Modestobacter italicus: one gene and its partner. The main gene of each other region encodes a partner of the protein of the gene in region 2 in a complex. Links are inferred from orthologs where the notes say so. Each region holds a gene or a part of one and is shown on either strand. Other genes may lie near its edges.

Evidence for each region.
Region 1: the proteins of MODMU_RS15095 (region 2) and smc are in contact, whole or in part, in a crystal structure (PDB 3ZGX), measured with the Bacillus subtilis proteins. The link is inferred for Modestobacter italicus from one-to-one orthologs.

The regions. Positions count from the first base shown.
Region 1 is NC_017955.1:4,402,273-4,417,687, forward strand. The notes cover bases 10,539-14,635. They hold smc (chromosome segregation protein SMC), read right to left. Parts: upstream 14,306-14,635; coding sequence 10,739-14,305; downstream 10,539-10,738. Other genes in these bases: MODMU_RS20920 (endonuclease/exonuclease/phosphatase family protein), read left to right, coding at 10,539-10,773; MODMU_RS20930 (hypothetical protein), read right to left, coding at 14,472-14,635. In the rest of the region: ffh (signal recognition particle protein), read right to left, coding at 1-999; MODMU_RS20885 (hypothetical protein), read right to left, coding at 1,125-1,316; MODMU_RS20890 ([protein-PII] uridylyltransferase), read right to left, coding at 1,443-3,806; MODMU_RS20895 (P-II family nitrogen regulator), read right to left, coding at 3,914-4,252; MODMU_RS20900 (ammonium transporter), read right to left, coding at 4,249-5,598; Nickel transporter NicT, read left to right, coding at 5,891-6,997; signal recognition particle-docking protein FtsY, read right to left, coding at 7,031-8,236; MODMU_RS20915 (alkaline phosphatase D family protein), read left to right, coding at 8,309-9,964; more of MODMU_RS20920, read left to right, coding at 9,976-10,538; more of MODMU_RS20930, read right to left, coding at 14,636-14,663; MODMU_RS20935 (acylphosphatase), read right to left, coding at 14,810-15,082; mutM (bifunctional DNA-formamidopyrimidine glycosylase/DNA-(apurinic or apyrimidinic site) lyase), read right to left, coding at 15,079-15,415. UniProt on the Bacillus subtilis protein: Required for chromosome condensation and partitioning.
Region 2 is NC_017955.1:3,154,749-3,168,899, forward strand. The notes cover bases 1-2,833. They hold MODMU_RS15095 (segregation and condensation protein A), read right to left. Parts: upstream 1,916-2,833; coding sequence 1,085-1,915; downstream 1-1,084. Other genes in these bases: MODMU_RS15085 (pseudouridine synthase), read right to left, coding at 1-39; scpB (SMC-Scp complex subunit ScpB), read right to left, coding at 192-1,088; MODMU_RS15100 (hypothetical protein), read right to left, coding at 1,912-2,265; MODMU_RS15105 (hypothetical protein), read right to left, coding at 2,370-2,833. Outside these bases: more of MODMU_RS15105, read right to left, coding at 2,834-2,885; MODMU_RS15110 (ParA family protein), read right to left, coding at 2,959-3,822; MODMU_RS15115 (arginase family protein), read left to right, coding at 4,045-4,779; site-specific tyrosine recombinase XerD, read right to left, coding at 4,782-5,771; ald (alanine dehydrogenase), read right to left, coding at 5,750-6,865; MODMU_RS15130 (dihydrofolate reductase family protein), read right to left, coding at 7,022-7,561; MODMU_RS15135 (helix-turn-helix domain-containing protein), read right to left, coding at 7,558-8,496; MODMU_RS15140 (hypothetical protein), read left to right, coding at 8,619-9,257; MODMU_RS15145 (GlcG/HbpS family heme-binding protein), read right to left, coding at 9,250-9,663; MODMU_RS15150 (protein kinase domain-containing protein), read right to left, coding at 9,708-11,513; MODMU_RS15155 (NUDIX domain-containing protein), read right to left, coding at 11,642-12,226; pyrG (CTP synthase), read right to left, coding at 12,226-13,947; MODMU_RS15165 (hypothetical protein), read right to left, coding at 13,922-14,151. UniProt on the Bacillus subtilis protein: Participates in chromosomal partition during cell division. May act via the formation of a condensin-like complex containing Smc and ScpB that pull DNA away from mid-cell into both cell halves.

The DNA of each region.
Region 1 (15,415 bases), 1.3 Mb from region 2 along the record:
GAGGGTGAAGCCCTCGCGGCTGGCCAGCTTGCCGGCCATCTTCTCCGCCTGGTCGGCGTCGAAGGCCTGCTCGGCCTGCTCGATCAGGGTGAGCACGTCGCCCATGCCGAGGATGCGGGAGGCCATCCGCTCGGGGTGGAAGACGTCGAAGTCGGCGAGCTTCTCACCGGTCGAGGCGAACATGATCGGCTGACCGGTCACGTGCCGGACCGACAGCGCGGCTCCGCCGCGGGCGTCGCCGTCGAGCTTGGTGAGGACGACGCCGCTGAAGCCGACGCCCTCCTGGAAGGCCGTCGCGGTGGTGACGGCGTCCTGGCCGATCATCGCGTCGACGACGAAGAGGGTCTCGTCCGGCGAGACGGCGTCCCGGATGCCGGCGGCCTGGGCCATCAGCTCCGCGTCGATGCCCAGCCGGCCGGCGGTGTCGACGACCACGACGTCGTGCATGGTGCGGCGGGCGAAGTCGATGGACTCGCGGGCGACCGCGATCGGGTCACCGACCCCGTTGCCCGGCTCCGGGGCGAACACGTCGACCCCGGCCTGGCCGGCGACGACGCTGAGCTGCTGCACCGCGTTCGGCCGCTGCAGGTCGCAGGCGACCAGCAGCGGGGTGTGGCCCTGCCCCTTCAGCCACCGGCCGAGCTTGCCGGCGAGTGTGGTCTTCCCGGCGCCCTGCAGACCGGCCAGCATGATCACCGTCGGCGACTGCTTGGCGTAGCGGATCCGGCGGGTCTCCCCGCCCAGGATGTCGACCAGCTCGTCGTTGACGATCTTGATCATCTGCTGCGCGGGGTTCAGCGCCTGGGAGACCTCGGCGCCGGCCGCACGCTCCTTGACCGACGCGATGAAGGCACGGACGACCGGCAGCGCGACGTCGGCCTCGAGCAGCGCGATGCGGATCTCCCGCGCCGTCGCGTCGATGTCCTCGGCGGACAGCCGGCCCTTGCCGCGCAGGCCGGTGAAGACCTTGTCCAGGCGGTCGGAGAGGGTCTCGAACACAGCACGTCCTCACAGCAGTCGGGCGTGCAGCCGCACCGGCCGACGGGCCGGTGGCCCGGCTCGGGCGCCCGGGGCCACCCCGGGGCCGTCACGCCACCTGTGTCCAGGGTATCGGCGTCGACCGCTCAGGCGGCGCGGTGCCAGGTCTCGCGTCGGGGGACGTGGACGTCGCCGATCACCAGCGCGGTGCCGCACCCGGTGCAGGCCCACTCGGGGCAGACGCCGCCGTCGGCGGTGTGGCCGTCGACGCAGCCGGGCTGCTCGAAGTCCGCGTCCTCGCCGCAGGTGGGGCAGGGCAGGGTCTGCAGGTCGCTCATGGGGCGCTCCTCTCGTCTCGGCGCCGGTCGGTCAGGACGCGTCCCGTCCGGCTCCTGGAACGTCTCACGGGCCTACGACAGAACCGGGCAGCGCCGGCCGGCGTGTCGCCTTGCCGGACGCCCCGGTCAGCGCTCGCCCAGCGCCGCCGGGTCCGGCGCGTCGCCCCGGACGGCCGCCACCAGCGCCCGCTCGGCACGCTCCCGCTGGTCCGGGTCGATCGGGGTGCCCGAGGGGTCGCTGACGTAGAAGGCGTCCACCGCGTCGGCGCCCAGCGTCTCGACCGTCGCGGAGCTGACGTCCAGCCCGGCGTCGGCGAGGGCGGCGGTGAGCCGGTGCAGCAGGCCCGCGCGGTCGGTGGCCCGCACCTCGACCAGCCCGGTGGTGCCGGTGGCCTCGGCGTCGAACCAGGAGATCCGCGGCGGGCGGCCCGGGCTGCGGTCCTGGCTGTAGTCGCGCTCGCGCTGGCGCAGCCGCTCCCCCAGCGGCAGCGTCCCCTCCAGCGCGGCGCGCACGCCGTCGGCCAGGATCTCCGGCACCGGCGGGCGGCCGAAGCGCGGCCGGACGGCGAACACCAGCGTGCCGTGGCCGTCCTGCACGCTCACCCGGGCGGCGCGCACGTCGAGCTGGTTGAGCGCCAGCACGCCGGCGCAGAGGCTGAACAGCCCCGGCCGGTCCGCCGCGCCGATGGTGACCTGCTGCCCGTCGAGCACGTCCTCGACCCCCACGGTGACCGGCCCGGTCTGCCCGGGGACCGACGGGGCCGGGGTGGTGACCTGCGGCTGGGTCGGCTCCAGCACGGGCTCGGGCAGCGGCGCGCTGCCCAGCCGGGCCGCGACCCGGGCGACCAGCGCGGCCACCAGGTGCGCCTTCCACGGCGACCACGCCGAGCTGCTGGTCGCGGCGCCGTCGGCCTGCGCGAGGCCGTGCAGCAGCTGCAGCAGCGCGGCGTCCCCGCCGATCGCCTCCACCACCCGGTCCACGGTCAGCGGGTCGTCGAGGTCCCGGCGGGTGGCGACGTCGGGCAGCAGCAGGTGGTGGCGGACCATCGCGACGAGTGTCGCCACGTCCGGCTCGCTGAAGCCCATCCGGGCGGCCATCTCGGCCACGACGATGACGCCCACCTCGGTGTGGTCGCCGGGCCAGCCCTTGCCGATGTCGTGCAGCAGCGCCCCGACCAGCAGCAGGTCCGGCCGGTCGACGTCCCGGGTGAGCTCGGCCGCGGCCGCGGCCGCCTCGACGAGGTGCCGGTCGACGGTGAACCGGTGCCAGGGGTGCCGCTGCGGCAGCGACCGGACGCGGTCCCACTCCGGCAGCATCCGCGAGAGCAGGCCCTCCTGGTCCAGCTGCTCCAGCACCGGGACGGCGCTGCGCCCGCTGGCCAGCAGCCGCAGGAAGGACCAGCGCACCTCGGGGGGCCACGGCTCGGGCAGCGGCGGGGCGTGCACGGCCAGCACCTTGAGCGTGTACGGGGACAGCAGCAGGTCGGCGCGGGCCGCGGCGGCGGCGCCGCGCAGCACCAGGCCGGGATCGGCGGCGGGGCGGGCGTCGCGGGCCAGCACCACCTCGTCGCCCTGCCGGACCAGCCCCTCGGCCAGCGGTTCCCGGCGCACCCGGCGGTAGCGGGACCGCGGCCGGCGCACCAGCGACGCGTCGACCCGGCGCCACGTCTCGTCGGCGACGAAGGCCAGCCGGCGGCCGGCCAGGCTCACCCGGCGCAGCAGCACGTCGTCGTCGGCCAGCCCGAGCTCGTCGGCGACCGGGCGCTGCTCCTGGCGCACCAGGGCGTCGGTGGCCCGGCCGGTGCTGCGCTGCAGGGCGTCGCGCACGTCGAGGAGGAAGGCGTAGGCCTCACCGGCGTCGGCCGGCGGCTCGTCGGCGAGCTGGGCCGCGGCGACCGCGCGGAGCACCTGGCCCTCGCGGAGCCCGCCGTAGGCCTCCTTGAGGTCGGGCTCGAGCAGGAAGCCGAGCTCGCCGAGCTGCCGGCTGCGGCTGCGGCGGATGTCGCGGAGCTGGGGCAGCAGGCGCCCGGCGTGCTGGCGCCAGGAGCCGAGGGTCGCCGTCCGCAGGGCCGCGGTGACCTCGGGGTCACCGGCCACGTGCCGGGCGTCGAGCAGGCCGAGGCCGGCCTTCACGTCGTCCCCGGCGACGGAGACCGCCTCGGCGACGGTCCGGACGGAGTGGTCCAGCCGCAGGCCGGCGTCCCACACCGGGTACCAGAGCGCGTCGGCCAGGGCGGCGACCTCCGGCCGCCCGTCGTGCACCAGCACCAGGTCGAGGTCCCCGTGCGGCGGGAGCTCCCGGCGGCCCAGGCTGCCGACCGCCACCAGCGCCACCCCGGCGCCCGCCGGTCCCGGCGGCGGGCCGCCGCGCCGGCGGGACGGGCGGGGGGTCCCCGACAGGGCGTCGGCCAGCAGGCCGGACAGCCAGTCGTCGACGGCCCGCACCCGCTCGGCACGGGGCAGGGCGGGCAGGGCGGAGTGGTCGAGCACGGGCACCTCCGGTCGTCGCTGAGCCGTCGTCCGTCCGGGGAGACGACATCGGCCGGGACAGCGGGTTCCCCCACCGCCCCGGCCGACGTCGGCTTCCCGGGTGTGCGCTACAGGGCGTCGGCCCCGCGCTCACCGGTGCGGACCCGGACGACCTCGTCGATCGTGGTGACCCACACCTTGCCGTCGCCGATCTGACCGGTGGAGGCCGACTCGACGACCGCGTCGACGACCCGCGCCGCGTCGATCTCGCTGACGACCACCTCGATGCGGACCTTGGGGACGAAGTCCACCTGGTACTCCGCACCGCGGTAGACCTCGGTGTGCCCACGCTGACGGCCGAAGCCCTGGACCTCGCTGACGGTGAGGCCGGCGATGCCGATCAGCTCGAGGGCGTTCTTGACGTCGTCCAGCTTGAACGGCTTGACGATCGCGGTGACCAGCTTCATGCCCGGGTCGCTCCTTCGGTGTTGCGGGCCTCGGCGTGCGCCTGGCCGGACAGGGTCGCGCCACCACTGCCGCCCAGGGAGGCGAAGTCGTAGCCACTCTCAGCGTGCACCACGGTGTCGATGCCGGTGATCTCGTCCTCCTCGGTGATCCGGAAGCCGATCGTCTTCTGGATGACCAGGCCGATGAGGTAGGTCAGGACGAAGGAGAACACGAGGACGGCGAGTGCGCCGACCACCTGGCGCCACAGCTGGTCGACGCCACCGCCGTAGAACAGCCCGTCCACGCCGGCCGGAGCGGCCGCGGTGGCGAGGAAGCCCACGGCGATGGTGCCCCAGAGGCCACCGACGAGGTGCACGCCGACGACGTCGAGGGAGTCGTCGTAGCCGAACCGGAACTTCAGGCCGACCGCCAGGGCGCAGAGCACACCGGCGACCGCACCCAGGATGATCGCGCCGATCGGCGAGACCGCCGAGCAGGACGGGGTGATCGCGACCAGGCCGGCGACCACGCCGGAGGCGCCGCCCAGCGAGGTGGCGTGCCCGTCGCGCAGCTTCTCCGTCAGCAGCCAGCCCAGCGCCGCGGCGCCGGTGGCGACCATGGTGTTGACCCAGACGACGGCGGCGGTGTTGTTCGCGGCCAGCGCGGAGCCGGCGTTGAAGCCGAACCAGCCGAACCACAGCAGCCCGGCACCGATCATCACCAGCGGGAGGTTGTGCGGGCGCATCGGGTCGCGGCCGAAGCCGCGGCGCTTGCCGAGCACCAGCGCGAGGGCCAGGCCCGCCGCACCGGCGTTGATGTGCACCGCGGTGCCACCGGCGAAGTCGATGGCGGCGAGGTTGTTGGCGATCCAGCCACCGGTGTGGGTGACCGCACCGTCGTCGTCGGTCAGCGTGAAGTCGAAGACCCAGTGCGCGACCGGGAAGTAGACGATGGTCGCCCAGACCGCGGAGAACACCATCCAGGAGCCGAACTTCGCGCGGTCGGCGATGGCACCGGAGATGAGGGCGACGGTGATGATCGCGAAGACGGCCTGGAAGCCGACGAAGGCCATCACCGGGTAGCCGCCGGCCTCGCTGGTGGTGTCCTCCATCAGGCCCTTGAGGCCGAAGAACTCACCCGGGTCGCCCAGCAGCCCGGCGCCGACGTCGTTGCCGAAGGCGACGGAGTAGCCGTAGATGACCCACAGCACGCTGATCAGCGCCAGCGCACCGAAGCTCATCATCATCATGTTCAGCACGCTCTTCGCGCGGACCATGCCGCCGTAGAAGAGCGCGAGACCTGGGGTCATCAGCAGCACGAGCGCCGCACTGGTGAGGATCCAGGCGGTGTCGCCGGTGTTGACCACGGCAACCTCCTGAGGGTGTCGTCGGCCAAGGGCCGCAAGCGGGACCCGAGGGGATCTCGGGGCGGCGCCACCGGTCCCCCGGTGACGCAGGGAAGACGGTGCCGACCCTGTGTTTCCGGCGGCGGCGCGGACGTGTTTCCCGGCGGTGAACTCCGCCTCGCGTGTCGCCGTCGTGTGTTCCGGTCGTGTTGCGCGGCACGTCCGCGCGCTGGTCCGGGTGTCCTCGGTCACTGCGCAGGGCCCTTGTTGCGACCCGTGTGCAGTTGCAAAGAGGGTGCAATAAGGTCGCCCGGTGACCTCCGCCCCGACGACCGCACCCGTCCAGGCCCCCGGGCGCTTCAGCCGTCGGGAGCGGCGCAGCATCGCCGGGATGACCGGGTTCGTCGCACTGCTGCACGTGCTCGGCTGGGGGGTGCTCGTCCTCGCCGTCGCCCCGCGGGAGTACCAGCTGGGCAGCACCGGCGTCCTCGGCGTCGGGGTCGGGCTGACCGCCTACATGCTCGGTGTGCGGCACGCCTTCGACGCCGACCACATCGCCTCGATCGACAACACGACCCGCAAGCTCGTCGGCGAGGGCAAGCCGTCGGTGAGCGCGGGCTTCTGGTTCTCCCTCGGGCACTCGTCGGTCGTCTTCGCCGCCAGCCTGCTGCTCGTCGCCGGCGTGCGGTCGGTCGCCGGGGTCGTGCAGGACGGCGACTCCCAGGTGGGCCAGACCCTGGGCCTGATCGGCACCCTGGTCGCCGGCACCTTCCTGCTCGTCATCGGCCTGATGAACCTGTCCGCCGCGGTGGGCATCGCCGGGGTCTTCCGCCGGATGCGGTCCGGGGAGTACGACGAGGCCGAGCTGGAGCACCACCTGCACCACCGCGGCTTCCTGGCCCGGCTGCTCACCCGGGTGACGCGGCGCGTCAGCAAGGCCTGGCACCTCTACCCCGTCGGCCTGCTGATGGGCCTGGGCTTCGACACCGCCACCCAGGTCGCGCTGCTGGTGCTGGCCGCCGGCTCCGCCGCGTTCGTGCTGCCCTGGTACGCCATCCTCGTGCTGCCGGTGCTGTTCGCGGCCGGCATGAGCCTGTTCGACACCGCCGACGGCGTGCTGATGTCCCGCGCCTACGGCTGGGCGTTCCTCAAGCCCGTCCGCAAGGTCTTCTACAACCTGACGGTCACCCTGCTGTCGGTGACCGTGGCGCTGGTCATCGGGCTCATGGTGCTGACCGGCCTGCTCGTCGACCGGCTCGGCATCGAGGGTGGGCCGCTGGCCTGGATCGCCTCGCTCGACCTGGGGTTCGTCGGGTTCGCCGTGGTGGGGCTCTTCGTGCTCACCTGGGCCCTGGCCCTCGCCGTGTGGCGCTTCGGCCGGATCGAGCAGCGCTGGACGCCGCAGCCCGCCGACAGCTGAACCCGCTCAGCCTCCGAGGCCCCCCGGTCGGCGTCAGCCTCCGACGATCGCCTCGGCGAAGGCCTCCGGCTCGAACGGGGCGAGGTCGTCCGGCCCCTCGCCCAGCCCGATCAGCTTCACCGGGATGCCCAGCTCGCGCTGGACCGAGACGACGATGCCGCCCTTGGCGGTGCCGTCGAGCTTGGTGAGGACGACGCCGGTCACGGCGACCGCCTCGGTGAACACCCGCGCCTGCACGACGCCGTTCTGCCCGGTCGTGGCGTCCAGCACGAGCAGCACCTCGTCGACCGGCCCGTGCTTCTCCACGACCCGCTTGACCTTGCCGAGCTCGTCCATCAGGCCGGACTTGGTGTGCAGCCGCCCCGCGGTGTCGACCAGGACGGCGTCCACCTCGCCCTCGATGCCGGTGCGGACCGCCTCGAACGCCACCGATGCCGGGTCGCCGCCCTCGCGGCCGCGCACGGTGAGCACGCCCACCCGCTCGCCCCACGTCTCGAGCTGGTCGGCGGCCGCGGCGCGGAAGGTGTCGGCGGCCCCCAGGACGACGCTCTTGCCGTCGCCGACCAGGACCCGGGCGATCTTGCCGACCGTCGTCGTCTTGCCCGCGCCGTTGACCCCGACCACCAGGACGACGGCGGGCCGGCCGTCGTGCCGGTCGGTGTGCAGCGTCCGGTCCAGGTCCGGGCCGAGCACCGCGGTCAGCTCGCGCACCACCAGGTCGCGCAGCTGGGTGCCCGACGCGGTGGCCAGCACCAGGCTCTGGGTCCGCAGCCGCTGGACGATCTGGGTCGTCGCGCCCACCCCGATGTCGGCGGCGAGCAGGGTCTCCTCGACCTCCTCCCAGTCGTCCTCGGTGAGCTTCTCCCGGGCGAGCACGGTGAGCAGGCCGCGGCCGAGCGAGGACTGCGAGCGGGCCAGCCGCGAGCGGAGGCGGACGAGCCGGCCGGCCGAGGGCAGCGGGGTCTCGAAGAGCAGCCCCGGCTCGGGCTCGGCCGGCGGCAGCTCGACGGGCACCGGCTCGGCCTCGGCGGGCGCGGCCGGTGCCGGGGGCCCGGTGTAGAGGTCGGCCGCGGTGGCCCCGGAGGTCGGGTCGGGGGCAATCGGCGGGCGGGTCAGCGTCGTGCCGGCGGCCGCGTCGTCGTCCAGCCGCAGGGTCCGCCGGCCGCGGCCGACGAGCAGGCTGACCCCGGTGACCAGGGCGACGACCAGGATCGCGAGGGCGATGAGCACGAACTCCATGCCCACCAGTCTCCCAGCCCTCCCACATCGCGGGCCGGGCGGCAGACCGCGATGATGCGGCAGGCTGTGCCCATGCCCGAGAACGCCGGCACTCGCCCGCTCCTGCTGCTCGGCCCGCTGGTCCGGCACGTCGACCCCGTGTCCGCCACCATCTGGGTGGAGACCGACCGCCCCTGCGAGGTCTCGGTGCTGGGCCGGCGGGCCCGCACCTTCTGCGTCAACGGCCACCACTACGCGCTGGTCGTGGTCGAGGACCTGGAGCCGGGCTCCACCACGCCCTACGAGGTGCACCTGGACGGGGCGCTGGTCTGGCCGCAGGCGCACTCGGCCTTCCCGCCGAGCCGGATCCGCACCGCGGGCGGGCCGGGTGCCTTCCGGCTGGCCTTCGGCTCCTGCCGGTACGCCACCCCGACCACCGCCGACGTCCGCGACGCCATCCCGCCGGACGCCCTGGACAGCTACGCCCGGAAGCTCGCCGACCAGCCGGAGGACCAGTGGCCCGACGCGCTGGTGCTGCTCGGTGACCAGGTCTACGCCGACGAGCTCACCCCGGCGACGACGGAGTGGGTGTCCCAGCGCCGGGACCTGTCCGAGCCGCCGGGCGCCCAGGCCGCGGACTACGAGGAGTACACCCGGCTCTACATGGAGTCCTGGAGCGACCCGCAGGTCCGCTGGCTGCTGTCCAACGTGCCGTCGTCGATGGTCTTCGACGACCACGAGATGATCGACGACTGGAACACCTCCGCGGCCTGGCGCGCGGAGGTGACCCCGACCGACTGGTGGCAGAAGCGGATCACCGGCGGGCTGACGAGCTACTGGGTCTACCAGCACCTGGGCAACCTCTCGCCCAACGAGCTCGCCGAGGACGAGCTGTGGCAGGCGATCGAGGGCAACGAGACCCGGGACGCCGGCCCGATGCTGGACGCGATGGCCCACCGGGCGGACACCGAGCCGCGCTCGGTGCGCTGGAGCTACGTCCGGCACTGGGGCTCGTCACGGCTGATCATGCTCGACAGCCGGGCGGGGCGGGTGCTGGAGGAGGACGACCGCAAGATCCTCGACGACGAGGAGTTCGACTGGGTCGAGGCCGCCATGAAGAACGCGGTCACCGACGGCGTCGAGCACCTGCTGATCGGCACCTCGCTGCCCTGGCTGCTGCCGCACTCGGTGCACGACCTGGAGCGGTGGAACGAGACGCTGTCGGTCCGGCACGCCGGCAAGCCGCTGGGCCGGCTCGCCGAGCAGCTCCGCCAGGCCGCGGACCTGGAGCACTGGGCGGCGTTCGGGCAGTCGTTCGAGCGGCTGGGCCGCGCGCTCGTGGCGCTGGGCCGGGGCGAGCTGGGCCGGGCGCCGGCCACCGCCCTCGTCCTGTCCGGGGACGTCCACCACGCCTACGCCGCGGAGCTGGTGAACCCCGGCGGCCTGGACACCCGGGTGCACCAGCTGACCGTCTCGCCGCTGCACAACTCCTCGCCGCACGCCATCGAGATCGGCTTCAAGGTCGGCTGGAGCCGCTGGGCGCGGGCGATCACCGGGGGTCTGCGCGCCCTGGCCCGGGTGGAGCGGAGCCCGGTGCAGTGGCGCAAGCAGGCCGGCCCGTTCTTCGGCAACGAGCTGGGCGAGCTGCTGCTGGAGGGCAAGGACGCCCGGTTCCTGCTGTGGGCGACCAGCCGGGAGGACGACGGCACACCGCGGTTCACCCAGGTGCTGGACACCCGGCTGTCGTAGACGATCTGCGGGTGAGCGCCGTCCGACTGGTCACCTTCAACCTGCACCACGGCGTCGGGGACGACGGCCGGCACGACCTGGTCCGGGTGGCCCGGCTGCTCGACGACGCCGACCCGGACCTGGTCTGCCTGCAGGAGGTGGACCGGCACTTCGCCGAGCGCAGCGAGTTCGTCGACCAGGCGCTGCTGCTGGCCGAGGCGCTGGACCGGGAGCTGGCCTGGTCACCGTCGATCGACCGGCCTCCCACGGGTGGCCGGTCGGAGCGGCGGCAGTACGGCAACGCGCTGCTGTCGCGGCTGCCGGTGCTGAGCTCCCGGGTGCACCCGCTGCCCGGCGGCGGGGAACCGCGGAGCGCGCTGCACGCCCGGGTGCAGCTGGGCGGCGGCGAGCTCGAGGTGGTGACCACCCACCTGTCCAGCGCGGCCGCGGCCGACCGGGCCGCCCAGGCCGCGGTCGTCGCCGGGCTCCCTCCAGCGGGGTTGCCGGGCGTGGTGGTCGGTGACCTGAACGCCGACGCCGCGGCGCCGGAGCTGGCGGTGCTCGGCGAGCGGTTCGCCGACGCGTGGGAGCTCGCCGCCGACCGCAGCGACCAGTCCGGCCGGTTCTCGCTGCGTGCGGGTCGCGGTCTCACCCACCCGGCGCGGCGACCGCGGGTGCGGATCGACCAGGTGTGGGTCTCCCCCGGTGTCTCGGTCAGCGGGGCCCGGGTGCTCGACGGCTCGGCGACCTCCGACCACCACCCGCTGCTGGTCGAGCTGGCGGTCACCCCGGCCGCTAGGCCGTCTGCAGCTCCCGGAGACGCTGGCTGATCACGCCGGTGATGCCGTCGCCGCGCATGCTCACGCCGTAGAGGGCGTCGGCGATCTCCATGGTCCGCTTCTGGTGGGTGATGACGATCAGCTGCGAGCTGTTCCGGAGCTGCTCGACCAGGGTGAGCAGCCGGCCCAGGTTCACGTCGTCGAGCGCGGCCTCCACCTCGTCGAGCACGTAGAACGGCGAGGGCCGGGCTCGGAAGATCGCCACCAGCAGCGCGACGGCGGTCAGCGACCGCTCACCCCCGGAGAGCAGCGAGAGCCGCTTGACCTTCTTGCCCGGCGGGCGCGCCTCGACCTCGACCCCGGTGGTCAGCAGGTCGTCGGGGTCGGTGAGGTAGATGCGCCCCTCCCCGCCGGGGAACAGGATGGCGAAGACCTCGGCGAACTCGCGCTGGGTGTCGGCGAAGGCCTCGGCGAACACCTCGTGGATGCGGGCGTCGACCTCGCGGACGACGGTGAGCAGGTCGCGCCGGGTGTTCTTGAGGTCCTCCAGCTGGGTGGCCAGGAAGGTGTGCCGCTCCTCCAGCGCCGTGAACTCCTCCAGCGCCAGCGGGTTCACCTTGCCCAGCGCGGCGAGGTCGCGCTCGGCCCGGGCGGCCCGGCGTTCCTGCGCCGCGCGGTCGTAGCGGACCGGCTCCGGCTCGGGCTCGCCCGCCGCAGCCGCGGCGGCGGCCTGCGCCTGGGTCGGTGGCACCAGCGCGGCCGGGCCGTACTCGCCGACCAGGGTGGGCAGGTCGACGCCGTACTCCTCGGCGGCGCGCGCCTCGAGGGCCTCGATCCGCAGCCGCTGCTCGGCGCGGGCGACCTCGTCACGGTGCACCTCGTCGGTGAGCCGGTCCAGCTCCGCGGTGTGCTCCCGGACCCGGGCGCGGACCACCAGCAGCTCCGCCTCCCGGCCGGTGCGGGCCTCGGCCAGGGCGTCGCGCTCGGTGACCGCACGGGCCAGCGACGCGGTCAGCGCGGTCTGCGCCTCCTCGGCGCCGCGGCGCACGGCCGCGGCGACGCGGGCACCGCGCTCCCGGGCGACCCGGGCGGCCGCGGCCCGCTCCCGCGCGGCGCGCTCCTGCCGGGCCTGGCGGCGCAGCGACTCGGCGCGCCCGGTGAGCGAGCGGGCCCGCTCCTCGGCGGTCCGCACCGCGAGCCGGGCCTCGGTCTCCGCCTGCCGGGCTCCGGCGGCCTCGGCGCGGAGCCTGTCCCGCTCGTCGGTCGAGGGCTCCTCCTCCAGCGGCGCGGCCTCGGCGGCGGCCAGCCGCTCCTCGAGCTCGACCAGCCCGGTGACCGCGGCGTCGCGGGCCTGCTCGGCGCGCACCCGGGCGGCGTCCAGGCGCTGGGCCTCGGCCACCGCGGAGCGCGCGGCGGCGCCCAGCTCGGCGAGCTCGGCGGCGGCGGCCGAGCGCGCCCGGTCACCGGCCTGCCGGGCGGTGAGCGCGGTGTCGACGTCCGCGGAGCGCTGTGCGGCGACCTCCCGGGCGGCGGCCAGCTCGTCGGCCAGCCGGGCGGCGGTCGCGGCGGCGCGGTCCAGCTCGGCCGCGGCCTCGTCGACCCGCGCCCGCACCTCGAGCCCGGACGGGGCGTTCACCTGGCCGCCCACCGACCAGTCGGCGCCCAGCAGGTCGCCGGAGCCGGTGACCGCGCGGACCCGCGGGTGGGTGCGCACCAGCGCCACGGCGGCGGCCAGGTCGGCGACGACGGCGACCCGCTCCAGCGCGCGGGCCAGCGCCGGGCCGAGCTCGGCGGGTGCGGAGACCAGGTCGAGGGCCCAGCGCGCACCCTCGGGCAGCTCGGGCCAGCCGTCCCGGGCGACCGGGGGGAGGCCGCCGGTGACCAGCAGCCCCACCCGCCCGCCGTCCGTGCCGGCCAGGTGGGTGAGCACGTCGGCGGCCTCGGCGACCCCGGCGACCACCACGGCGTCGGCCAGGCCGCCCAGTGCCGCGGCGATCGGGACCTCCGCGCCCGGTGCGACGGTGAGCCGGTCGGGGACCGGGCCGAGCACCCCGGGCAGCCCGGCGGCGAGGACGGCGGCCGCGCCGTCGGCGGGGGCCAGGCCCAGGGCGAGCGCGTCGCGCCGGGCCTGCCAGCCGGCGCGGTCGCGCTCGGCGGCGCGTTCGGCGGCGGTCAGCTCGGCGACGGTGCGGGCGGCCTCGGCGGAGGCGGCGACCGCGGCGGCGTGCGCGGCAGCGAGGTCCTGGTCGCCGCCGGCGTCCTCGGTGAGCTCGGCACGCCGGGCCTCGAGCCGCTCCGCGGCGGCGTCGGCCCGGTCGGCGGCCTCGGTGGCCGCTGCGGCGAGCCGGTCGATCTCGGCCTCGCCGGCCGCGGCCCGCGACCGGCCGGCGGCCACCTGCCCGGAGAGCCGGGCCAGCTGCTCGCGGCGGTCGGCCAGCGCACGGGCCGCGGCGACCAGGGCGCGCTCCGCCTCGGTCAGCGCGGCCTCCACCTCGGCCCGCAGCGCCACGGCGGTCGCCAGCCGCGCGCGCTCGGCCTCGAGCGACTCGGCGAGCTCGCGCTCGGTGGCCTCGACCCGGTCGGCCTCGGCGTCCAGCGCGTCCGGGTCGCGGCCGGTGGGCCCGGCCGGCGGGGCGGCGGCCAGGTGCCGGTGCCGCTCGGCGGCCAGCTGGCCGACGCTGCGGAAGCGCTCGGCCAGGGCGGACAACCGGTACCAGCTGTCCTGGGCGGTGGCCAGCGCGGGGGCGTCGGCGGCCAGCTGCCGTTCCAGGGACGACTCGGTGCGGGAGGCCTCGCCCAGCGCGGCCTCGACCACCGTCCGGCGGGCGCGCGCGGCGGTCTCGTCGGCGACGTCGGCCTCCAGGGCGTCGCGCAGCCCGACCAGGTCGTCGGCGAGCAGCCGCAGCCGCGCGTCGCGCAGGTCGGCCTGCACCCCGGCCGCCCGGCGGGCCACCTCGGCCTGCCTGCCCAGCGGCTTGAGCTGGCGGCGCAGCTCCGCGGTCAGGTCGCCCAGCCGGTCGAGGTTGGCCTGCATCGCGTCGAGCTTGCGGAGCGCCTTCTCCTTGCGCTTGCGGTGCTTGAGGACGCCGGCCGCCTCCTCGACGAAGGCCCGCCTGTCCTCCGGGCGACCGGAGAGGACGGCGTCGAGCTGCCCCTGCCCGACGATGACGTGCATCTCCCGGCCGATGCCGGAGTCGCTGAGCAGCTCCTGGACGTCGAGCAGCCGGACCTTGTCACCGTTGATCTCGTACTCGCTCTCGCCGGAGCGGTACATCCGGCGGGTGATCGAGACCTCGGTGTAGTCGATCGGCAGCGCGCCGTCGGCGTTGTCGATCGTCAGCGTCACCTCGGCGCGGCCCAGCGCCGGCCGGCCGGCCGTACCGGCGAAGATGACGTCCTCCATCTTGCCGCCGCGCAGGCTCTTGGCGCCCTGCTCGCCGAGCACCCAGGCGATCGCGTCGACGACGTTGGACTTGCCCGAGCCGTTCGGGCCGACGACGGCGGTGATGCCGGGCTCCAGGCGCAGCGTCGTCGGCGACGCGAAGGACTTGAAGCCCTTGAGCGTCAGGCTGGACAGGTGCACGGCGGAGAGGCTCCCAGGCGGGTACGACAGTCCTGCTCAGCGCAGGGTCGGCCCATGATGGCCGACAGCGTGCCGATCACCCCACGATCGGTGACCAGTGGGGTGGGTGGTGCAGGAGGCACGTGCGACCCGCGGTCCCGCCGCCGGTGGGGCGGCGGGGTCGCTGCTAGGCCAGGACGGCGTCGGCCTGCTCGTGGGCCATGCTCAGCAGCTCGCGGGCGATCGTGGCGTCGCGCTCCTCGCGGAGGACGGCGATCTCCTCCTCGAGGCGGCGCACCTTGGCGCGCAGGGCGGCGTTCTCCTCGGCTACCCGAAGCTCGTGCGGAGCGACGATCGAACCGAACAGGGCCTTGGCCATGGCTCAGCGGCCTTTCACGTGCAGGAGTGGGTCCCTCGCACCGCCGGGGCGGTCTGCGCGGGTTGGTGCTCCCAGGGTGACAGCCGGTTCGACCTGGGTCAACGGCGGCGGTACCCCCAGCGGGTGTCGGGCGGATGTCGTCTTGGTCACCCGACGGTGAAGCCGGGCACCCCCTGCACCACGTCGTCGCGCTGCCGCACCCCGCCGACCGCACCCGGTGACCGCGGTCCGGAGAGTTCGGCCAGGACCGCCCGGACGTCGTCCGCCGGACCCTCGAGGACCACCTCGACCCGGCCGTCGGGCAGGTTGGTCGCCGACCCGGCGAGCCCGCGGGCGGTCGCCGCGCTGCGGACGAACCAGCGGTAGCCGACCCCCTGCACCTGACCCTCGACCAGGGCCACCACCCGGACGGCGCTCACGACCTGCGCGCCCGCGGGCGCGGCTGGCACTGCGGGCAGCTGTAGCTGGACCGGTTCATGAACTGCTCGCGGCGGACCGGCGTGCCGCACCGGGGGCACGGCCGGTCCAGCTGCCCGTAGACCGCCAGGTGCCGGGAGAAGTAGCCGCTCTGCCCGTTGACGTCGACGTAGAGCGAGTCGAAGGAGGTGCCGCCCTGCTCGAGGCTCTCCCCCAGCACGTCCCGGACGCCCTCGAGGAGGTCGGCGACCTGGGCGCGGGTGAGCTTGTCGGTGGGCCGGGCGCCGTGCAGCCGGGCGCGCCACAGCGACTCGTCGGCGTAGATGTTGCCGACG
Region 2 (14,151 bases):
GCCCTCGGTGGTGGACTCGTCGTCAGGGGTGGTGTTCATCCCCGCCATTCTCCCACCTCCCCGCAGCGACGATCACCACGCTGCACCCCGCCTCCCACCGTGGCCCCCCTCCACCAGAAGCGTGCCTCTGGTCGACGCCCCCACCGCCAGGTGCGTGCTCTCTCGGCGGAGGACGGCGGGGTCCGCGGAGGTCAGGCGTCCGGGTGCTCGTCGAGGAGGGAACCGGCGTCCGGCATCAGCGGCGCCAGCTCGGGCAGCTCGTCCAGGCCGGTCAGCCCAAGCCGCTCCAGGAACAGCGGCGTCGTGACGTACAGCCCGCCGCCGGTGTCCGGGTCCGATCCGGCCTCCCGGATCAGCCCGCGCGAGGTCAGCGTGCGCACCACCGCGTCCACCCCCACCCCGCGGATCGCCGACACCCGCGCCCGGGTCACCGGCTGCCGGTACGCGATGACGGCCAGGGTCTCCAGCGCCGCCTGGGTGAGCCGGTTGCGCTGCCCCCCGAGCAGGTGCCGCTCGACGACCGGGGCGTGCTCCTCCCGGGTGTACAGCCGCCACCCCTCCCCCACCCGGCGGAGCACGATCCCGGCCCGCCGCTCGTCGTAGCCGGCGGCCAGCGCCGCCAGCTCGCGGCGCACCTGCGGCACCGGGCAGCGCAGTGCGTCGGCGAGGGTCACCTCGTCGACCGGCGCGTCCACCACGAACAGCAGCGCCTCCAGGCCGCCGCGGAGCACCGCCGGGTCCGCGTCGAGGCCGAGGGCGAGCTCCTCCTGCACCGGGGCGTCGTCCGGCGCAGCCTCCTCCACCGGGGCCTCCGGCTCGGGTACCACCTCCAGCTCCACCGGTGGGGCCGCCGGCGCCCGGCCGAACGACAGCGCCGGCGCCTCCTCGACCGTCGCCGCCTCCTCCGCGGCCGCGGGGTCGGCAGCAGCCGGCAGGTCCGCCGGGGCGCCCAGCCCGGCGGCCAGCTGGCGGGCGACGACGTCCCAGCCCTCCGCGGGCAGCGCCTCGTCGTCCTCCAGCCCGGCGGCCACCTCCGCGGCGATGGCATCCCAGGAGAACGGACGCGGCTGCTCCGGCTCGTCGCTCACTCGTACTCCTCCAGGTCGTCCGCGATGGCCGCCTCGATCTCCTCCGGCAGCCGGCCGCCGATCAGCTGCGGCCCGGTCCACCGCACGTGCAGCTCGCCCAGCGGCGTCACCTGGTCGAAGGTGACCAGCTGCTGCCGGTAGAGCTCCAGCAGCGCGAGGAACCGGGCGACCACCTCCAGGGTGTGCGCGCAGTCGCTGCTCAGCGAGCGGAAGGTCGCCGTCCCCGCCGTCGCGATCCGGCCGCGGACCAGCACCAGCTGCTCGGTGACGCTCACCGCCGGGGCGTGCAGGTGCGAGACGCTCACCGTCGGCGGCGGCTTCGGGGTCAGCGCCTCCATCGCCAGCGCGGCGAACTGCTCCGGCGTGACGCCGAGCAGCACCTCGGGCAGCAGCTGGGCGAAGCGCGGCTCCAGCGCCACGTCGCGGGGGAACCGGCGGGCGGCCTCCGCCTCCCGGCGGCGCAGGAACTCCGCGGCCCGCTTGTAGGCGCGGTACTGCAGCAGCCGGGCGAACAGCAGGTCGCGCGCCTCCAGGACGGCGAGGTCGTCCTCGTCCTCGACGTCGGCGGCGGGCAGCAGTCGGGCGGCCTTGAGGTCCAGCAGCGTGGAGGCGACGACGAGGAACTCGCTGGCCTGGTCCAGGTCCAGCTGGTCGCCGAGGGCGTGCAGGTGGGCGATGAACTCGTCGGTGACGGTGGACAGCGCGATCTCGGTGACGTCGAGCTTGTGCCGGCCGATCAGCTGCAGCAACAGGTCGAACGGGCCCTCGAAGTTGGCCAGCCGGACGGTGAACCGCCCGTTGCCGACCTCCTGGGGCTCCGCCGTCACGTCCGGTGCCCGCGGTGACGGCGCGGCCACTGCAGACCTCCGGAGGTGATGAGCAGCGGCTCGCTGACGTCACGGGTGGCGACGACCTCGTCGACGTGCACCAGCAGCAGGTCGAACCCGGCCGACTCGACGCTCTGGTCAGGCCCCAGGAGGTCGCGGCACTCCCCGCCGAGCCACGTCACCGCCGATGCCAGGTCCGGCTCGCTGACCACCAGTCGGACTGGCTCGTCCACGTCGTCGGACCGCTGGGTGAGGGTCACCGTCCGGTTCGCGCCGTACTCGACGTCCAGCGGCCGTCCGTCGAGGCGCAGCCGACGGATCAGCTCCTCGACGTACGGCAGGCCGGCCACGCCTCCAGCCTAGGTCGGGCGTGACGGGTTGATCATCGGCGAACGGCGGTGCGGCGCGCCGAGAGCCGCCACCGGATGCCGATGATCAACGGGAGAGGCGAGTCCTACTTGCGCAGGCGGCGGACCAGGACGGAGTCCTCGCCGTGCACCTCGAGGTCGGCCAGCACCACGGCGATCGCCTCACGGACGATGCGGCCACGGTCGGCGGCCACGCCGTGCTGACCGCGCAGCGCCAGCCGCGCCGTCTCCAGGGCCAGCAGCTCGTCGGCCGAGCAGTAGACGGTGATCTTCTCCTCGTGCTTGGCGCGCCCCCGGGAGCCGGTCGCCCGGGTCACCTGCTTGGGCGCTGCCGCGGGCAGCGTCGACCGGTGCGCGGCCAGCTCGTCGACGACGATCCGCGGCGCACCGCCGGCCACGTCGGGCACCAGGCTCAGCGGCGGGGTGGTGGCCTGCGGCTCGTCATCGTCCGCAGCGGCCCGGGACGCGCTGGAGCGCAGCGCGGGTGAGGACTGGGCGGCCGCGAGGGTCGACAGCTCGGTGACCGGCGCGGGCGAGGGCGCCGCGACGTCGGTCCGGCGGAACAGCTCGGCGGCACCCGGCAGCACGGGGCGGCGCGTCACGCGTCCACCTCGCTGACGCTCGGCATCCCCGCGACGCGGCGAGCTGTGCACATCGGTGAGCTCGCGAGCTCGCTCACAGTGCGATGACCTCCTTGGCGAGATCGCGGTACGCCGCAGCGCCCGACGACGTGGGGGCCCACTGGGTGATCGGCTGCCCGGCCACCGTGGTCTCCGGGAACCGCACCGTGCGGCTGATGACGGTCTGGAACACGGTGTCGCCGAAGGCCTCGACGACCCGGCTGAACACCTCGCGGCAGTGCACCGTCCGCGTGTCGTACATGGTGGCCAGGATCCCGTCGATCTCCAGCGACGGGTTCAGCCGCTCCTTGACCTTGTCGATCGTGTCCACGAGCAGCGCCACCCCGCGCAGCGAGAAGAACTCGCACTCCAGCGGGATGATCACGCCCTGCGCGGCGGTGAGCGCGTTGACCGTCAGCAGCCCGAGCGAGGGTTGGCAGTCGATGAGCACGTAGTCGTACTCGTCGCGGACCGAGGCGAGCACCCGCATCAGGGTCTGCTCGCGGGCGACCTCGCTGACCAGCTGCACCTCGGCGGCGGACAGGTCGATGTTGCTGGGCACCAGGTCCAGGCCGGCGATGTCGGTGGCCACCCGGACGTCGGCCAGCGTCGTCCGCGGCTCCATCAGGGCGTTGTAGATCGTCCGGTCCAGGTGCTGGGAGGGGATGCCGAGGCCCACCGACAGCGCACCCTGCGGGTCCAGGTCGACCAGCAGCACGCGGCGGCCCTGCTCGACCAGCGCGGCGCCCAGGTTGATGGTCGACGTGGTCTTCCCGACGCCGCCCTTCTGGTTGCACATGGCGATGATCCGGGCCGGACCGTGCTGCGTGATCGGCTTCGGGTCGGGCAGCTTGCGCTGCCGCGCCTTGGCGGGGTCGACCCGGCTCGTCGGGATGCCCATCTCGGCGTCGCCCGCCATGGCCCCTCCGCGCGGGAGCGCGACGGCGGACGCCGCCGCCTCGGCTCGTGTCGACATCGTCTGCGCCTCTTCCCTGGGTGCTGAGCGGACCGTGGACCGGGTGCGGTCCGCGGCAGGAGCGCGCACGACCGGCGGTGGGGAAGCCGCCGACCCGTTCTCCCACCTCTCTTCTCGGCAGGGTCCGCGGCGACCGTGACCGGAACGCGGAGGAAACTCGTGACCATGGAGCTGCTGGTCGTCCCCTACCACCTCGACGAGCGCCTCGACCCCTTCGACCTGGGCGTCCCCGCCGACCGCGAGGTGACCGCCGAGCTCCCGCCCGGCGACCCGTGGAGCCGGATGGCAGCGCTGTACGAGCAGGTCGCGGACGCCGTCGGCGGCGGCGGGGTCGTCGTCGCGTCCGGGGACTGCACCACCGGCCTCGGGGTGCTGGCCGGGCTGCAGCGGGCCGGGCGGGACCCGGCCGTCGTCTGGTTCGACGCGCACGCCGACTTCCACACCGCCGCCACCACCACCTCCGGCTACCTCGGCGGCATGCCGCTGGCCCTCGCCGTCGGCCGCGGCGACCTGGCCCTCCCGGCGGCGCTGGGCCTGCGGCCGGTCGCGGAGGACCGCGTGGTGCTGGTCGACGCGCGGGACACCGACCCCGGCGAGCACCAGCTGCTCAGCGGCTCGGCGGTCACCCGCACCACGGTGGCCGAGCTGACCGGCGTCGTCCCGGACGGCGACCTGTACGTGCACGTGGACGTCGACGTCAGCACCCCCGCCGAGGTCCCGGACCTGCTGTACCCGGCGGCCGGCGGGGTGCGGGTCGACGAGCTGCTCACCGCGGTCCGGGCGCTGGTCGCCACCGGCCGGGTCGTCGCGCTCGGCCTGGCCGCGACCTGGCACCACACCGCCGCGGCCCGCCCCGAGCACGCCGCGCTGGTCCGCGGGCTGCTGGCCGCCGCGCCCTGAGCTCAGCGCAACGCGCGGGGGTGGCTGGTCGCGTAGACCTCGCGCAGCCGCTCGACGGTGACCAGCGTGTAGACCTGGGTGGTGGTCACCGAGGCGTGGCCGAGCAGCTCCTGCACGACCCGGACGTCGGCACCGCCGTCGAGCAGGTGGGTGGCGAAGGAGTGCCGCAGCGTGTGCGGGGACAGCTCGGCGGGGATGCCGGCCCGCTCGGCGGCCTCCCGGAGGATCGTCCAGGCGCTCTGCCGGGACAGCGGCCCGCCGCGGGCGTTGAGGAACAGCGCTCCCCCGCGCACCCCGGCCCGGGCCTTGGTCGCCAGCGCCGGCCGGGCCCGCACCAGGTAGTCCTCGACGGCCCGGACGGCGTAGCTGCCGACCGGGACGACCCGCTCCTTGCCGCCCTTGCCGGCCAGCCGCACCGCCGCGGAGCCGAGGTCCAGGTCGTCGGCGGCGAGCCCGACCGCCTCGGAGATCCGGGCGCCGGTGCCGTACAGCAGCTCCAGCAGCGCCCGGTCCCGCAGCCCGCGGGGCCCCTCGACGGCCGCGGCGGCGGTCAGCAGCGCCTCGACCTGCTCGACCGGGATCGCCTTGGGCAGCCGGCGGGCCGGTGCCGGGGGCTTGACCTGGGCGGCGACGTCGTCGACGACCAGCCCGTCGAGCAGCGCGAACCGGTGCAGGCCGCGGACGGCGACCACCGCGCGGGCCGCCGAGGTCGCCGACAGCGGCGGGTGCTCGTCGTCCCCGGTGCGCAGCGCGACCAGGAACGCCGACACGTCGGACTCCCCCACCTCGCCCAGCCCCTCGACGCCGCCGGCGGTCAGGAACTCCGCGTACCGGCGCAGGTCGCGGCGGTAGGAGGCGATCGTGTTGCCGGCGAGACCGCGCTCGACGGTGAGGTGGTCCAGGTAGCCGGTGACCACCCGGTCGACGGCCGGGCCGGCGAGGGCGGTGGGGCGGGCCGGATCGAGCGCCGTCAGGACAGCACCTCCTGCCACGGCACCGCGGGCAGCCCGTGCGCCTCGGCGACGCCGGCGTGCACCAGCTGCCCGCGCGCGACGTTGGCGCCGCGGGCCAGCGCCGGGTCGGCTGCCAGCGCCGCCGCGGTACCGGAGTTGGCCAGCGCCAGCACGTAGGGCAGCGTGACGTTGGTCAGCGCGTAGGTCGAGGTGTGCGGCACCGCGCCGGGCATGTTCGCCACGCAGTAGAAGACCGACCCGTGGACGACGAACGTGGGGTCGTCGTGGGTGGTCGGCCGGCTGTCCTCGAAGCAGCCGCCCTGGTCGACGGCGATGTCCACGAGCACCGACCCGGGCTTCATCCGCGAGACCAGCTCGTTGCTCACCAGCGTCGGTGCCTTCGCGCCGGGCACCAGCACGGCGCCGATCACCAGGTCGGCGTCCAGCACCGCCCGCTCGACCTCGAGGGCGTTGGAGGCGACGGTCTGCAGGTGGCCGCGGTACAGCCGGTCGGCGCCGCGGAGCTTCTCCAGGTCGCGGTCCAGCACGGTGACCTGGGCCTGCATGCCCAGCGCGATCGTGGCCGCGTTCATCCCGGACACCCCGGCGCCCAGGACGACGACCTTCGCCGCGTGCACGCCGGACACCCCGCCCAGCAGCACCCCGCGCCCGCCGGAGGCCCGCTCCAGGGTGTGCGCACCGACCTGCGGCGCCATCCGCCCGGCGACCTCCGACATCGGGGCGAGCAGCGGCAGCGCACCGCCGTCGGTCTGCACCGTCTCGTAGGCGACCGCGGTCGTGCCGGAGGCGAGCAGCGCGTCGGTGCACGCGCGGGACGCGGCCAGGTGCAGGTAGGTGAACAGCGTCTGGTCGGCCCGCATCCGGCCGTACTCCTCGGCGACGGGCTCCTTGACCTTGAGCAGCAGGTCCGCCTCGCCCCACACGTCGTCGGCGGAGCCGAGGATCTTCGCCCCGGCCGCGGTGAAGTCCGCGTCCGGGATGGACGACCCGACCCCCGCGTCGTGCTCGACCAGCACGTCGTGCCCGGCGGCCACCAGCTCGGTCACCCCGGACGGGGTGAGCGCGACCCGGTACTCGCGGTTCTTGACCTCTCGAGCGACTCCGACCTTCATGTCCAGACCCCAGCTCCCGGTTCGGCGGGCGTCTCCGGGTTCTCCGGCGGCGCTCCTGTGGCAGGGCGGCCCGGTCAGGGCCGGCCTCGGCCGGAGTCTAGGCATGGCGGAGGTCACGTCGGTGCCCCTGCGGGCACCTCGGCCCGTCGCCGGCACTCAGCCGGGTGACGGCGTCCGCTCGACCGTGTACCGCACGCTCACCAGCTCCCCGTTGCGGGCGACCTCCTGCACGGCCAGCTCCACCCGGCGCGGCAGCAGCGGCGCACCGGCGCCGAGCGTCACCGGGGCGATCGAGACCACCACCTCGTCGAGCAGCCCGCGGTCGGCGAACTGGCCGGCGAGGTCCCCGCCGCCGACGATCCAGACGTCCCGGCCGGCCGCGGCGGCCACCATGTCGGCGTGCACCTGCGCCGGGTCCCCGGCGGTGAGCCGGAGGTCCGCGCCCGGCAGCAGTGGCAGGTCGCGGTGGGTGAACACCCACGCGGGCCGCTCCGGCGTCCACCCCGGCTCGTGCTCGCAGACCCACAGGTAGGTCGTCGCGCCCATCGCCAGGGCGCCCACGCCGGCGATGAAGCCGTCGTAGCCCATCGGCCCGTCGGCGTCGGTCTTCCGGCTGAGCAGCCAGTCCAGGGAGTTGTCGGGAGTGGCGATGAAGCCGTCCAGCGACGTGGCGGTGTAGTAGACGGTGCGGGTCACGAGGTCCTCCTCCTCGACCAGTCGATGGGGTCGCCGGCGTCCACCGGCACCCCGGCGTCCCGGAGCCAGTGCCGGGCCAGCTGCCGGCGGTGCGCGCCGAAGGTCAGCACGTGCGCGACCACGCTGCCCAGCACGAACGTCTCCGGCGGGTCGCACAGCGCGTCGACCAGCCGGTCGCCCCAGGCACCGCGCCGGGACACGTCCCGGACGACGGCCAGCCAGCGGGGCGCGGCCTCGTCGTGCCGGGCGAGCAGGGCGGCCGGGTCGTCCGCGCCGCGCGCCGGGTGGTCGGCGCCCTCGATGCAGGCCAGCCAGACCTCCGTCGTCCGGACCAGGTGCTCCAGCACGGCGGCCAGCGACTCCTCGGGGCCGTCCCAGCCGAGCACCTCCCAGCCCGGCGCGCGGGACCTCCGGTACTCGTCCTCGGGCACGCCCTTGGCCAGGTCGAGCAGCGCCCGGGTGTCCTCCAGCGCGTGGTACACCAGCAGCGCGGTGACCTCGTCGCCCCCGCGGGCGCCCTGCTCCCCGGTCACCCACAGCGAGGTGGGCGGGTGGAAGTGGACGCCGTTGGGCGCCGGCAGCCAGTGCCCGTCCCGGGTGGTCGGCCCCGGCGCGGCGGACCGGTGCCCGGGCGAGCGGCCGTAGGCCCGGGCGAACGCCCGGCTGAAGCCCTCCACCGACTCGTACCCGGCGGCGAACGCCACCTCGGTGACGCTGCGACCGGCCTGCAGCAGCCAGGCCGCGCGCTCCAGCTCCACCCGCCGGCGCAACGCCACCGGCGACTCCCCCGCACCCCTGGTCACCTGCCGGCTGAAGTGCCACGGCGAGGCGAAGGCGTCCCCCGCCATCTCGGTGAGCGTCCGGTTGTCCTCGGCCAGGACCGCGTCGAGCAGCTCGCGCAGCCGGTCCCGCCCGGTGGGCACGTCCTCGGTCATGGGAGGAGTCTCGCGGCTCGGGCCCGCTCCGCACCCGACCGTTCTTGCTCGGTCCGGATCGCCCGCCGCGCCGCGGTGCCGGACGATCCTCACGACCCGACCGCCCCCGAGGGAGCTGCCCGATGCGCCTGTACGCCGACCGACCCGACCACCGCACCCGTCAGCTGGCCGCCGACGCGGGCCTGCTGGCCTGGGCGGTGCTGTGGGTGCTGGTCGCCCGGGTGGTGCACGGGGCGGTGCTGGTGCTGGCCGAACCCGGCCGGGCCGTCGCCGACCTGGGCCGGTCGATCTCGGACTCGATGGACTCGGCAGCCGGCGCGGCCGACGGCGTCCCGCTGGTCGGCGACGAGCTGTCCGCGCCGTTCGGGGCGCTGAGCGACGCGGGCGGCTCGGTCACCGGCGCGGGCACCAGCGCCTCGGACGCCGTGCACACCCTGGCGGCGGTGCTGGCGGTCGTGCTGGTGGTGCTCCCGGTGGGCTGGCTGCTGGTCCGCTGGCTGCGCTGGCGCCTGGCCTGGCTGCGGGAGGCCACCGCCGCCGACCGGCTGCTGGCGCACGGGGCGGACGGCCTGCCCGACCTCGAGCTGCTGGCGGCCCGGGCGATGGCGACCGCCCCGCTGCCGCAGCTGGCCCGCCTGCCGGCCGGCACCGGGGCCGGCTGGCGGGCGGGCGACCCGGCCGCGCTCCGTGCGCTGGCCGGGCTGGAGCTCCGCCGGCTGGGCCTGCGGGTGCCCGAGGCGGACGGCGCCGGCGTCAGCTGAGGGTGTACCCGCTGGCGGTGACGGCGGCGGCGCAGACGTCCTCGTCCTGCTGGCCGGTGCCGCCGCTGCCGCCCAGCGCGCCGACCAGCCGGCCGTCGGAGTACACCGGCACCGCGCCGGTCTGCGGGGTGAACCGGCCGTGGGTCATCGTCGTCACCGCCGTGGCGAAGTTCGGCATCGGCTCCATCTTCGCCTTCTGGGCCGCGCTGGGCGCCCCGTAGGCCGCCGCCGTCCACGCCTTGCCCTGGGCCACGTCGGTCGAGATCCACGGGGCGCCGTCCATCCGGATCAGCGCCAGGAGGTGGCCGGCGGGGTCCATGACGGCGAAGGACATCGGCACGCCGAGCTTGGTGGACTCCTCGCGGGCGGCCTGCAGCAGGGACAGGGCCTGGTCATGTGTGAGCACCCGGCCACCCTCCACTGCTCCTCCCGCCGACGGCAACCCGGGGGTCAGCCGCCGGGCCGGCCGCCGCGGCCGGTCCAGCCGGCCGCCGGGGCCGAGCTCTGCCCGTCCTCCGGCGGCGCGGCCGAGGAGCTCCCGGCGGCGGACGACGCGGCGGCCGAGGACGTCGGTGCGGTCTCCGAGGAGGACGGCGCGGGAGACGAGGTCGGTGCTGTCGAGCCCGGGACCGAGTCGGAGGACGGGGCGGCGCTCTCGCCGGCGCTCTCCGACGGTGCGGCGTCCGTCGGCGTGGCGTCCGTCGGCGTGGCGTCCGTGGGCGCGCTCTCGGTGGGCGCGCTCCCGGTCGGGGTGCCGTCGGTGGGACCGGTGCTGGTCGACCCGGTGCCGGTCGGGCTGCCGGCCGCCGGGTCGCTCTGCGTCGCTGTCGTCCCGGGGGCGGCGGGCGTCGCCGGGGTGACCGGCGCCGGCCCGGCGTCGGTCACCGGTGCCTGCGTGGCGGCCTGCGTCGGTGCCTGGGTCGGCGGTGCGGCGGCCCCGGTGACCCCGGCAGCCGGGGCGTCCCCGACCGGGGCGCTGTCGGCCGGCGCGCCGTCGGCGAAGAAGACGGTCACGGCGTCCCCGGCGACCAGGGCCCGGCCGACCGGGTCGAGCTGCGTGACGCGCCCCGGGGCGACGTCGGGTGCGCTCTGCGGCTGCCGGTCCACGGCGAGCCCGAGCGCGGTCAGCTGGAGGGCGACGGCGTCGACCGGCCGGCCGACGTAGTCCTGGCCGTCGAGCTCGATGGTCGGCTGCTGCGGCTGCTCGGTCGCCGTGGCGTCCGGCGGCGTCCGGTCGTCGTCGCGGAGCACGCCCAGCCCGAGGACGGCGGCGACGCCGGCGAACAGCGCGCAGACCACCGGCAGCACCGTCCGCAGCCGCCGCCGGGACCGTGCCGGCCCGGCCGGCGGGCGGCGCCGCGCGAGCGCCGGGCGCTCGGTCAGCGGGACCGCCCGGGTGCCGGCCCCGTCCCTGGCCGGATCGCCGACGCGGACCCGGTCGAGGGCGGCCACGAAGGCGTCGCCGTCCGGGGGCCGCTCGCCAGGGTCCTTGGCCACGGCCTCGTCGACGAGCGCGCGGAGCCCGGCCGGGAGGTCGTCGGGCAGCGGCTCGGGCTCCTCGTTGACCTGCTTGAGCGCGACCGTCACCGGGTTGTCCCCGGCGAAGGCCGGCTCGCCGGTCAGGCACTCGTAGCCGACCAGGCCGAGGGAGTACACGTCGCTGGCCGGGGAGGGCTGGTGGCCCACCGCGATCTCCGGGGACAGGTACTGCGGCGTGCCCAGCACCTTCCCGGCCTCGGTGAGCGGCACGCTGCCCGCCGACCAGGCGATCCCGAAGTCGGTGATCTTCACCCGCTCGTCCGGCCCGACCAGGATGTTGCCGGGCTTGACGTCGCGGTGGACCATCCCGACGTGGTGGGCCTCGGCCAGGGCGGCGGCGGTCTGCCGGAGCACCGACATCGTCGCCTCGGGGCTGAGCGGCCCCTCCTCGCGCAGCAGCGTGGACAGCGGCGCGCCCTCGACCAGCTCCATCACCAGGTAGGCCAGGTGCTCGCCGCCGTCCTCCGGCGTCAGCTCGCCGTAGTCGTAGACGGCGGCGATGTTGGGGTGGCTGAGCGCCGCGGCGTGGGTGGCCTCGGCGCGGAACCGGGCGAGGAAGCTCGGGTCGCCGGTGTACTCGCTGCGCAGCAGCTTGACCGCGACCGGCCGGCCGAGCAGGGTGTCGCGGCCACGCCAGACCTCGCCCATCCCGCCGGAGGCGATCAACGAGTCCAGCTCGTAGCGGTCGCCCAGCACCCGCCTGCCCGGCTCGTCCACGCTGCTCGTCCCCCCGTTCCCCCTCCGGCACGCCGCAGCCGACCGGGTGCGTGACCCGGTCGGCTGCGTCCGCCGTCCTCCGTGGGTCCCCACTCGGACCCCCCGCTACACCTCCGGTGCCGCGCGGCTCAGCCGGCGTCGAGCGGGCGCAGCCGCGGCGAGGTCGCCCGCACCTGCGCGGCGGCCAGCAGGCCGATGACGGCCAGGGCGTTGCGCACCTTGCCGTCGAACACCCACTGCACGGCCTCCGCGAGCGGCACCCGCTCGACGGTCATGTCCAGCTCCTCGTGCTCCACCACGAACCCGTCGGGCCGGGCGACCTCGGAGAGCCCCTCGGCCAGGTAGAGCTGGATCAGCTCGTCGCAGAAGCCGGGCGAGGGGTGCTGGCTGACCAGCAGCGACCACTTCTCCGCGGCGAGCTGGGTCTCCTCGGCGAGCTCCCGGCGGGCGCTGTCGACCGGCGGCTCGCCGTCGACGTCCCGCAGCCCGGCGGGCAGCTCCCACAGGTGCTCGCCGATCGCGTGCCGGTACTGGCGCACCATCACGACCCGGTCCTGGTCGTCGAGGGCGACGACGCCGACCGCGCCGGGGTGGTGCACGACCTCCCGGTCGCTGGTCCCGCCGCCGGGCATCGCCACGGTGTCCTTGCGCAGCGAGATGATCCGGCCGGTGTAGATGTCCTCCGACGCCACCACCTCGTAGTCGTGACTCATCAGATGCCGATCGGCTCGGACTCGGGCACCGGCAGCCGGGCGGCGTCCTGGTAGCCGACCGCGGCCTGCACGAAGGCGGCGAACAGCGGGTGCGGCCGGGTCGGCCGGCTCTTCAGCTCCGGGTGCGCCTGGGTGCCGACGAAGAACGGGTGGACCTCGGCCGGCAGCTCGGCGAACTCGACCAGGGTGCCGTCCGGCGAGGTGCCGGAGAAGACCAGGCCGGCCTCCTCGAGCTGCTCGCGGTAGGCGTTGGCGACCTCGTAGCGGTGCCGGTGCCGCTCGGTGATCTCGGTCTCGCCGTAGGCGGCCGCGGCCACCGACCCCTTCTGCAGCTGCGCCGGGTAGCTGCCCAGCCGCATCGTGCCGCCCATGTCCCGGGTGCCGGCGACCACGTCGAGCTGGGTGGCCATGGTGGCGATCACCGGGTGGCTGGTGTCCGGGTCGAACTCGGTGGAGTTGGCGTCGGCGATGCCGGCCAGGTCGCGCGCCACCTCGATGACCATGCACTGCAGGCCCAGGCACAGCCCCAGCGTCGGGATGCCGTTGACCCGGGCGTGCCGGATGGCGCCGAGCTTGCCCTCGATGCCGCGCACCCCGAAGCCGCCGGGGATGCAGACCCCGTCGACGCCGGCCAGCGCGGCCGCGGCGCCCTCGGGCGTCTGGCACTCGTCGGAGGGGACCCAGCGGATCTCCACCCGGGAGCGGTGCGCGAAGCCACCGGCCCGCAGCGCCTCGGTCACCGACAGGTAGGCGTCGGGCAGGTCGATGTACTTGCCGACCAGCGCCACGGTGACGGTCTGCTTCGGGTCGTGCACCCGGTCGAGCAGGTCGCCCCACACCGTCCAGTCGACGTCCCGGAACGGCAGCCCCAGCCGGCGGACGACGAAGGCGTCCAGGCCCTCGCGGTGCAGCACCCGCGGGATGTCGTAGATCGAGGGGGCGTCGGGGCAGGAGATGACGCCCTCGGCCTCGGTGTCGCACATCAGGCTGATCTTGCGCTTGAGGCCCTCGTTGATCGCCCGGTCCGACCGGCAGACCAGCGCGTCGGGCTGGATGCCGATGCTGCGCAGCGCGGCCACCGAGTGCTGGGTGGGCTTGGTCTTCAGCTCACCGGAGGGGGCGATGTAGGGGATCAGCGAGATGTGCAGGAAGAAGCAGTTGTCCCGGCCGATCTCGTGCCGGACCTGGCGGGCGGCCTCGAGGAAGGGCAGCGACTCGATGTCGCCGACGGTGCCGCCGATCTCGGTGATCACGACGTCGACCCGCTCGGCGGTCTCGGCCCCGGCCAGGATCCGCGCCTTGATCTCGTTGGTGATGTGCGGGATGACCTGCACGGTGTCACCCAGGTACTCCCCGCGCCGCTCCTTGGCGATCACGTCGGAGTACACCTGGCCGGTGGTCACGTTGGCCCGGCCGGTGAGGTCGGTGTCCAGGAAGCGCTCGTAGTGCCCGATGTCCAGGTCGGTCTCGGCGCCGTCCTCGGTGACGAACACCTCGCCGTGCTGGAAGGGGTTCATCGTCCCCGGGTCCACGTTGAGGTAGGGGTCCAGCTTCTGCATGGTGACCCGGAGGCCCCTGCTGGACAGCAGGGCCCCCAGGGAACTTGCGGTCAGGCCCTTGCCCAGTGACGACACGACGCCGCCGGTGACGAAGACGAACTTCGTCGGCTGGGAGTTGGGGAGAAGAGGTCCGCGGTCACGAGGTTCTGCCAGTCGACCCACGGACGCCCACGTTAACACGGGGGTCCGCGGCCTTGGCCGCCGGACCGGGGGCGCCGGCGACCTCGGCGGGGCCGACCGGGGCGCCGGCCACCAGGTGCACCAGCAGCGGCACCAGCAGGGTGGCGGCGGTGGCCGGCAGCGCGACGCCGCTGTCGTTGACCAGCGCGCCGACGGTGAGGCTGAGCGCGAGGGCGGTCAGCGCGG